Regions from separate parts of the Tardiphaga sp. vice304 genome, predicted to be linked through region 2. Evidence: predicted binding sites of a transcription regulator. Region 2 holds the regulator's gene; each other region holds the start of a gene.

Region 1 (3,276 bases), 2.1 Mb from region 2:
GCCGCATTTTCCGCCTCAAGGGCAAGGGCCTGCCGAAGGTCGGTGGCACAAGTGGCGACCTGTATTTCATCACCCGCATCATGCTGCCCGACGGCAACGACGCCGAACTGGAAGCGCTGATGGAAAAATGGCGCGACGGAAACACCTACAATCCGCGCAGCGATCTGGGGTAATGCGTAGCCCGGATGACAATCCGGGGCCGGCCTATCCACAACAGCCATTCCCGGATTACGTCGTCGCGCGCTTCCCGCGCGCCGACTTCATCCGGGCTACCGACCGACGCTCCGTCAAGAGGTCGGCATCAATCGATGCATTGCCTTTCAGGCGAGGGGAGCCGCGAACTCACGAACTCCCCTCCACCCGATGGCGCTGCTCAGGCACCCTCGTTCCGCATGGAAGCGAGGGGCCAAGTCCTGGCAGCGAAAGTCCTGGCAGCGAAACTTCTGGCAGCGAAACTTCTGGCAGCGAAACTTAGCCTTCTAAAACAAACTCAATTGCTGGCCCGCCTTGCTCAGCCGCACGAAGTGATCCGTGGTCAGCTTGGAGCGGCGCTTGTTAAGGCCGAGCTTGGTACAGGCGATCTCGAAGCGCCGGCCGATCATCCAGGCCATCGGCCCGGTACCCTTCATCCGCGTGCCCCATTGCGAATCATAGTCGCGGCCGCCGCGCATGTCGCGGATCAGCGTGAAGACGTGGCGATACCGATCCGGATAGTTCGCCATCAGCCATTCGCGAAACAGGTCGCGGACCTCCAGCGGCAGCCGCAGCAGGACGTAACTCGCCTCCTTCACCCCGGCATGCGCCGCGGCATCGAGAATGCGCTCGATCTCGGCGTCGTTCAGCGCGGGAATCACCGGCGCCACCATCACCGTGGTCGGAATGCCCGCCTCCGACAATTGCCGCAGCGCCTCCAGCCGCTTTTCCGGCGACGACGCCCGCGGCTCCATCGTGCGTGACAGCTTCGGATCGAGCGACGTCACCGAGATCGCCACCTTGGCGAGGTTGCGCTTCGCCATACGCGCCAGAATGTCGATATCGCGGGTCACCAAAGCCCCCTTGGTGACAATGCCGACCGGATGGTTGGCGCGCTCGAGCACTTCGAGAATGCCGCGCATCACCTTCCGCTCGCGTTCGATCGGCTGGTAGGGATCGGTGTTGGTGCCGATCGCGATCATCCTCGGCTCGTAGTCCGGCGCCGCCAGCTCCTTCTCCAGCAGCCCCGGCGCGTCCGGCTTGACGAATAACTTCGATTCGAAATCCAGTCCGGGCGACAGGCCGAGAAAGGCGTGGCTCGGCCGCGCGAAGCAATAGACGCAGCCGTGCTCGCAGCCGCGATAGGGATTGATCGAGCGGTCGAAGCCGATATCCGGCGACTCGTTGCGGGTGATCACCTTTCGCGCGGTATCGACCGCCACCGTCGTCTTGAAGGCCGGCAGTTCATCGAGGCTCTGCCAGCCGTCGTCGAAGGCGACGCGGGCTTCGGCCTCGAAGCGACCGCTATCATTGGATTGCGCCCCGCGACCGCGCCGCCGCTGCTTCTCGATCGCCACCGCAATCTCGGGAAACGGCGAGGCCCCGCCCGGTTCGGGGGGCGGCAGAACCGGCGGGTGCTTGCGGGCGGCAGCATGGGTGCGAGTCATGCCGACAACATAACAAACAACCGGAACATATCAAGAACAAATAAACATCCCTGTTCGAAACAGCCGGCGGCAATCCGTGCCGGTCGGGCAGCTGTTCTGTGACGTTTCGATGAATGATCCAGCGCAATCAAACTGTCGCGAAGGCGCGCCATACATGCACAGGTCGGATCGAACTGGTGGTGGCAAATGAAATCCCAGATCATCGAACAACTTGGCCAGACCGGCATGCTGCTGCCCTCTCTGGTCGCGGAAGGTCTCGGCGCCAATGACCGCATCAAGGTGCGGATGAGCGCGTTGCAGGGCGCCGCGCAGCATGCGCGACAGCCGGATCAGGCCGTTTCGGATCTGCAGGCCGAATGCCGCGCCGCTTCGATTCCGCCGGCGGCGATCGCGACGCTGATCGGCGGCGCCCATATGGCAGCCGACGGTCGCATCGCCGCGCCAAATCTTGCCAAGCTGATGAAGGACATCGCCGACGACATCGCGGCGATGATCCGCGCCGTCCGGGCCGGCGCCCCGCAGGAGGGCGAGGCCTTCGACGCCCGGCTGGCGGCGATGCTGGCGGCCGGCGTGCTGGACGCGGCGACCGAGATCGAGGTGGTGCGGATCGCGCGACTGACCGGCATGGCCGAAAACGGCGCCGACAGCCTGCATCGGCTGGTGATGGACCTGCACAAGGCGCTTAACCGTCTTGCCGCCCGTTGCGCCGAGGAAATCGTCGATGGCGCCCATGTCTTCGGTCTGCAGCCTGAAGACCATGCGCCGGTGCAGAGCTTCATGCGTGGGCTCGGCGAGACGAAAATGCTGAAGTTCGATCACCCTGGCCTCGACACCATGGCGACGCGTTCCGGCGGGCGGCTGCTGATCCAGAACGATATCGGCACCACCGATGCCCATGTCGTCGTAATCGCCGTGAAGGCGAACACCGTCACCGTCACCTATACCGACGTGCATCGCGCCCGCGCCAGGTTCTTCGTGGCGCAGTTCGAGAAATTCCCGGCGGCGTGGAGCGGGCTGGATCGGCACGCCGCCAGCGGACTCGGCGACGACGGCACGTTCTATCTGGTGACCGGCGACTATCAGGCCGACAGCGCCGATGAGCGCGATGCCTTCCTGGCCGCGATCGGCGCTGCTCTGGTGTTCCTGATCGACTGGAACAAGGCGCGAAAATTGTTGCGGAGCTGGGTCGCCAAGGGCGACGCCGCCAACCTGCTCGGTTGGGCGGCGCGCCATCGGATCGGCCACCGGGCGTTCCTCGAACTTGGCGGTGACGAACTGATCGGCGCCGCGGTACGCAACGCGGCCCCAACAAGGATCGGTTTCGGCGAACGGCTCGACCAGGCCCTGGGCCGCGACGCCGCGGTGGAATTCCTCAAGACCGCGATGCGGGTTTCCACCGAAGCACTGCGCGAGGGCCGCTCGGTACGCCTGGTACGCGACCAGATCGAAGCCGAACTGGTCCGGCATCTGGAGCGGGTCGATAGCACCCTGCTTGCCATCATCCTGCGCCAGGCCGGTCTGGCGAACGATATCGCCGCCGGCCTCGCGTCTCATATCGCCGCGCTGCAGGCCGGGCGCAGCAGCGACGGCAAGGCCCTCGCCGCGCGCGCCAGCCGGATCGAGCAGAAGGCCGACC
Region 2 (3,276 bases):
CCGCGCGTCCGTGAAGGTCTCGGGCAACACCGGCGTCGAGATGGAAGCTCTGACCGCGGTTTCGATCGCGTGCCTCACGATCTACGACATGATCAAGGCCGTCGAGCGCGGCGTCCGCATCGAAGGCCTTCATCTCGTCGAAAAGAAGGGTGGCAAGTCGGGCCATTATCTGGTCACCGACAACGACGCCGATTGATCACGACGCCTGGAGATTGACTGATGGCCCTGATGCCGGTTGCCGACGCGATGGCTGCCATTCTCGCGGGCGCCGACGCCCTGCCCGAGGAAATGGTGCCGCTGGAGGCGGCGTACCACCGCGTGCTGGCGCGCGACATCGCCTCCAATCGGACGCAGCCGCCGCAGCCGATGTCGGCGATGGACGGCTATGCGGTGCGCGCCGCCGATGCCGTGATGGGCGCGCGGCTCACGGTGATCGGTGAGGTCGCCGCCGGCCGGCCGTTCGAGCGCGCGCTGGCCGCCGGCGAGGCGCTGCGCATCTTCACCGGCGGCGTCGTGCCGGACGGTGCCGACGCCATCGTGATCCAGGAAGACACTTCGCGCGACGGCGCCGTCGTCCTCATCAACGAAGCCGCCACCGTGGCGAAGCACATCCGCGCGGCCGGCATCGATTTCGCTGAAGGCGACGTTCTGCTGCGCGCCGGGCAGCGCCTCACCGATCGCGATCTGTCGCTCGCCGCCGGCATGAACCACCCCGAACTGCCGGTGCGCCGCCGCCCGGTGATCGCCGTACTCGCCACCGGCGACGAACTGGTGCTGCCCGGCGCCATCCCCGGCCCCGGCCAGATCGTCCTGTCCAACGGCTTTGCGCTTCGCGCCCTGGCGCGCGCCGAAGGCGCCGAGGTGATCGATCTCGGCATCGCCGCCGACACGCTGGAATCGACCGCCTCGGCGATCCAGCGTGCGATCGACGCAGGCGCCGATATCCTCGTCACTACCGGTGGCGCCTCGGTCGGCGACCACGATCTGGTCAAGCCCTCGCTGGAGGCCGCCGGCGTCGAGATGGCGTTCTGGAAGATCGCGATGCGGCCGGGCAAGCCGATGATGAACGGACGGCGCGGCGCGATGCGGGTGATCGGCCTGCCCGGCAATCCGGTGTCGTCCTATGTCTGCGCCTTCCTGTTCATGGTGCCGTTGATTCGCGCGCTGTCCGGCCGCGCGCAGGTCGCCCATGCCATCGAATCGGGTCGGGTCGGTCGCGATCTTGCCGCCAATGATCAGCGCGAAGATTATCTGCGCGCGGTGCTGACGCCGGGCGACGACGGTAGCGTGATCGCGACGGCGGTATCCAGGCAGGACTCCTCCTTGTTGGGAAATCTCGCTGCCGCGCAAGGACTTCTGATCCGTCGGCCGTTCGCTGTGGCGGCGCCCAAGGGTTCGCTTTGCGAGTTTGTGCGATTGCCGATCTGAGCCCTCTTGCGGTTTTGTTGACCGGAATTTAAGCGTTGCGGAACACATATGGAACAGATAGTGTTCGTTCATGATTTGTTTCGAGATGTCGTGGCTTTGCCCGGTCCTGAAACCGACGATGATGATGCGGCGGCTGATCCCGTCAACCAAGGATGGCTCCAGATGCTCACGCGCAAACAGTATGAACTTCTGAAATTCATCGACCAAAGGCTCAAGGAAGCCGGCGTGCCGCCGTCCTTCGACGAGATGAAGGACGCGCTCGACCTGCGCTCCAAATCCGGTATCCACCGCCTCATCACGGCGCTTGAAGAGCGCGGCTTCATCCGCCGGCTGCCGAACCGGGCGCGCGCCATCGAAGTCATCAAGCTGCCCGAACTCGGCGGCGCCGCAGCACCTGCCACCGGCCGCCGTGGCTTCACGCCCAGCGTCATCGAAGGCACGCTCGGCAAGGTGCGACCCTTGTCGACCGGCAATGGCAACAACAACGGCAACGGCGATTACGAGGAAGACAGCCGCCGCTCGGTGGCCGTCCCGGTGATGGGCCGCATCGCCGCGGGTACGCCGATCGAGGCGCTGCAGACCCGCAGCCACACCATCAGCGTACCCCCCGACATGCTCGGCACCGGCGAGCACTACGCGCTGGAAGTGCGCGGTGACTCGATGCAGGACGCCGGCATCCTCGATGGCGACATGGCGCTGATCCAGAAAAACGAGAGCGCCGATACCGGCGACATCGTGGTCGCGCTGATCGACGAGGAGGAAGCCACCTTGAAGCGCTTCCGCCGCCGCGGCGCCTCGATCGCGCTGGAGCCCGCTAACGACGCCTACGAAGTCCGCATCCTGCCGCCGAACCGGGTTCGCATCCAGGGCAAGCTGGTCGGGATCTATCGCCGCTACTGAGCAGCGGAATCATCGGCCTGCACGTCGGCTTCGGCCGGCGTCGCATCGACCGGGCGGTTGCCCCGTCCTGCAGCGCTTGATGGTTCGGCGGCATCAGGCACTGCGCCCGACCACGGCCGGTTGACGCCTTTCGGCCGGACGGCGGTGGTTGCAAATCCGTCGCCGCTTCGGCGCAAAATCAGTGCGCCGCTGGCCCGCAGGGTTTCCGCATCGATCACCTTTGCGGCGCAATTGGCCGGCGGCTGATTTGACGTGACGATCAGCACCGCTTGCGCGCAGTCATCGGCAAAAGCGTCGGGCTGCAGCGCCAGCGCAACCAGAGCCCCATCGGCCAGCGCCGCGACGCATCCCGCGACATCGCATGCCACGCCGTGGCCGAGCGACGCCTCATTCGGCAGCCGCGGATCGGCGTCGGCCCCGAGCCACTCTTTCTGCAAAAACGTATCCTTGGTGCTGCGCATCCATTGCAGCCGTCCATCGCGGCCGCGAACCGCGACGTGGTGGCCGTCATTTGATATCAACACGTCCGGCATCTTGACCGTGAGCACCGCGGCAATCGATAGCGCCAGCACACCGGCGCCGATCCAGCGCAGCGGCGTGCGCAGCAGCCCGAGCAGGATGATCCCCAGCGTCGCGGCGATCAGCGGCCCCTGCCCGAACGCGGCGACCCGTCCGATGGCTCCCGGCAAGGCCGCGACCCATTGCGTCACCACGATCATCCATTGGATGCCGACATCCATCAGCCGCCAGAACACGCCGTCGAAACCGAACGGCATCGCGGCCAGCCCGAGCAGTCCGGCCGGCATCACCAGCACGGAGACCACCGGCATCGCCAGCAGATTGGCGAAAACGCCATACGGCGTCACGCGGTGAAAATGAAACGCCGCATAGGGCGTGGTGGCGAGGCCGGCGACCAGCGACGCCAGCGTCAGCAGGATGATCTCGCGA
Region 3 (3,276 bases), 2.6 Mb from region 2:
ACAAGCGCATCATCCTGATCGACGGCGAATTCGCCGGTGCCGTGAACCGCGTGCCGGCCGAAGATGATCTGCGCTCCAACATGGTGCGCGGCGGGGCGGCGAAAGAGACCGAGCTGTCGCCGCGCGAGCGCGAGATCTGCGAGCGCGTGGGACCCGCACTACGCGAGCGCGGTCTGCTGTTCGTCGGCATCGACGTGATCGATGGCCACCTCACCGAGATCAATGTCACGTCACCGACCGGCATCCGCGCCATCGCCAAGCTCGGCGGCCCGAACGTCGCGGCGAAGTTCTGGGACGTCGTGGAAGCGAAGCGTCGCTGAGTAGATCGCCGCCTCCCCCCCCCTTCAAAAGGGGAGGGTGAAGAAGCAGCGTCATCGCAACGCCGATAAACGTGAATATGCGGGTACGCACGGAATCGGGAGCCGGTGGTCGTCCCGTCGCGGCGCACGCCGCGCCGCCTCAGGCGGCGTGAGGCTGGCAGGGTCGGCTGGCGCGCTGGCCGGAGCCGGGCTGGTGGATCCGGAACGTGCCGCGGCCGGCGTTCTTGGCGGCGTAGAGCGCGGCATCGGCCATCGCGAATAGCTGCGTCGGCGTGCAGTCGTCGACCATTGCGACGCCGACCGAGGCGCCGAGCTGCAGCGGGCGACCGCGAAACAGCACCGGGCGTTCCATCTCCGCGACGATCGCCGCGGCGATCTGCGATATATCTGCAAGAGAAAGCTGCGTTCCGAGCATGACGGCGAATTCGTCGCCACCGATCCGCGCCACGAGGTCAGCGCCGGCGCAGATGTCGCCGATGCGCTCAGCCGCCTCGCGCAGGCACTCGTCGCCGGCGGCGTGGCCGCAACTGTCGTTGACCGACTTGAACTCGTCGAGGTCGATCAAGAGCAGCGCACCGAATGGCTTGGTCGCCCGGATGGCGCCCAGTTCGGCCAGTTTCGCCTGAAACCGGCTGCGGTTCGCCAGCCCGGTCATGGCGTCGAACTCGGCGAGGTAGCGGTTGCGGTCCGCCATGATCTTCTCTTCGGTGATGTCCTGCTTCATGCCGAAGATCCGCACCGCGACGCCATCGACGCATTCCACCGTGGCGGTGATCCGGATCCAGCGCCGGTTGCCGCGGGGGGTGACGATCTCGGTCTCCAGGCTGAAGCCAGTGCGGTCCTCGATCGCCTGGTTGCGCGCCTGGCTCAGCGCGCGCAGCGACTCCTCCGGATAGCATTGCAGCGTCACGGCGCGGTCGAGCGGCGTGCCGCGCTCCTGGTCGAAGAGATCGTAGACGACGTCGGTCCAGACCAGCGATTCATCGGCCAGCGTGCATTCCCAGACCCCGATCCGGGCCGCCTTGGAGGAACGATCGAAGATCTTCTGGCTGTGCGCGAGCGAGGCGGCTTGCTCGGCAATCAACGCGTTCTGCGCCGCCAATTGCTCCCGCAGGGAAGCAATCAGCTCGGCGTCACCGGCGGTATCCGAAGGCCTGGGCAATGGATCGGACATTTCAGTAGGGCTTCAGGGAGGTGCTATTGTCCGGCGAGCGTCGCATGGCCGCTTTAACAAAATCTTTACAAAATGATCGCGCGACTCCGCGCCGCACCAATCTCTGAACGTTCACTCAACGTTCTTGCCAACCCGCAACCTTCGGTTACTATTGCCTTGGCTGGGGAGCTTGAGATGGTACAGCGCGTATCTACCGTCGCATTCGAGGGCATCGAGGCCCGCGCCGTCGACGTTCAGGTCCAGGTCGTGCCCGGCCTGCCAAATTTCCTGATCGTCGGGCTGCCGGACAAGGCAGTGTCGGAAGCGCGCGAGCGGGTGCGGGCGGCGCTGGTCGCCTCCGGGCTGGCGCTGCCGGCGCGGCGCATCATCGTCAATCTGGCGCCGGCGGATCTGCCGAAGGAGGGCAGCCATTACGACCTGCCGATCGCGCTCGGGCTGATGGGCGTGATCGGCGCGATTCCGGCCGACGCCCTGGCCGGCTTCACGGTGCTCGGCGAACTCGGCCTCGACGGGTCGATCGCGCCGGTCGCGGGCGTACTGCCGGCGGCGATCGGCGCCAATGCGCGCGACGAGGGCCTGATCTGCCCGGCCGCCTGCGGCGCCGAGGCGGCGTGGGCGAGCCCCGATATCGAGATCATCGCGGCCTCCTCGCTGATCCAGCTCGCCAACCATTTCAAGGGCACCCAGGTGCTGTCACGGCCACAGCCGAAAATGTATGAGCGCGAAACCGCGCTACTCGACCTGCGCGATATCAAGGGCCAGGAGAGCGCCAAGCGCGCGCTGGAAATTGCCGCGGCAGGCGGCCATCATTTGCTGATGGCCGGCTCGCCCGGCGCCGGCAAGTCGATGCTGGCGGCGCGATTGCCGTCGATCCTGCCGCCACTGTCGCCGACCGAATTGCTGGAAGTATCGATGATCGCCTCGGTGGCCGGCGAGATCAAGGACGGCGCGCTGACCGCGCGGCGGCCATTCCGCGCGCCGCACCACTCTGCGAGCATGGCCGCGCTGACCGGCGGCGGCATGCGCGCCCGGCCCGGCGAAATCTCGCTGGCGCATCACGGCGTCCTGTTTCTCGACGAACTGCCGGAATTCGATCCGCGCGTGCTGGATTCGCTGCGCGCGCCGATGGAGAATGGCGAGGTCGCGGTGTCGCGCGCCAACCACCGCGTCACCTATCCCGCGCGCTTCATGCTGGTCGCGGCGATGAATCCGTGCCGCTGCGGCCACGCCTTCGAGCCGGGCTACGCCTGCCACCGCGGCCGCATCGAGCGTTGCACCGGAGACTATCAATCGCGCATTTCCGGGCCCTTGATGGACCGCATCGATCTGCGCATCGAGGTGCCGGCCGTGACCGCCGCCGACCTGATCCTGCCGCCGCCGGCCGAAGGCTCCGCCGAAGTGGCCGCCCGCGTCAAAGCCGCGCGCGATATCCAGGCGGCGCGCTATGCCGCGGCGGGGCTGAGGAACATCCGCACCAATGCGACGGCACCGGCCGCGGTGCTGGAAGCGGTGGCGCAGCCGGATGCGGCGGGGCTGGCGCTGCTGCGCGATGCCGCCGTCACCATGAAACTGTCTGCGCGCGGCTATCATCGCGTGCTGCGCGTCGCCCGCACGCTCGCCGATCTCGACGGCGCCGACATGATCGGCCGGCTGCATCTCGCCGAATCGCTGTCGTACCGCGCGCTCGCCGACGATTCCCGCCGCGCGGCGTAACGCCGGAACACGCGACCTGTGGAATGCACCACCGCTTGCGAGGGCAACCCGATCGAGGTTGAGGCGGAG

Evidence for each region. Region 2 encodes LexA, which represses DNA repair genes until DNA is damaged. Its sites were predicted from a motif close to TGTTCNNNNTGTGTTCNG; they were not measured.
Region 1: FNL56_RS24490 (PA0069 family radical SAM protein) is a predicted target of LexA. The motif match lies at 1,662-1,679, and genes of this name have one in related genera.
Region 3: FNL56_RS01990 (YifB family Mg chelatase-like AAA ATPase) is a predicted target of LexA. The motif match lies at 1,603-1,620, and genes of this name have one in related genera.

The regions. Positions count from the first base shown of each region.
Region 1 covers NZ_CP041402.1:5,124,304-5,127,579, forward strand. Annotated here, with positions in the region: gene FNL56_RS24485 (DnaJ C-terminal domain-containing protein) at 1-173, shown strand, start outside; gene FNL56_RS24490 (PA0069 family radical SAM protein) at 480-1,640, opposite strand; gene FNL56_RS24495 (hypothetical protein) at 1,827-3,276, shown strand, end outside.
Region 2 covers NZ_CP041402.1:3,034,511-3,037,786, reverse strand. Annotated here, with positions in the region: gene moaC (cyclic pyranopterin monophosphate synthase MoaC) at 1-196, shown strand, start outside; gene FNL56_RS14420 (molybdopterin molybdotransferase MoeA) at 220-1,428, shown strand; gene lexA (transcriptional repressor LexA) at 1,591-2,328, shown strand; gene FNL56_RS14410 (ComEC/Rec2 family competence protein) at 2,322-3,276, opposite strand, start outside.
Region 3 covers NZ_CP041402.1:436,853-440,128, reverse strand. Annotated here, with positions in the region: gene gshB (glutathione synthase) at 1-320, shown strand, start outside; gene FNL56_RS01995 (sensor domain-containing diguanylate cyclase) at 460-1,494, opposite strand; gene FNL56_RS01990 (YifB family Mg chelatase-like AAA ATPase) at 1,669-3,207, shown strand.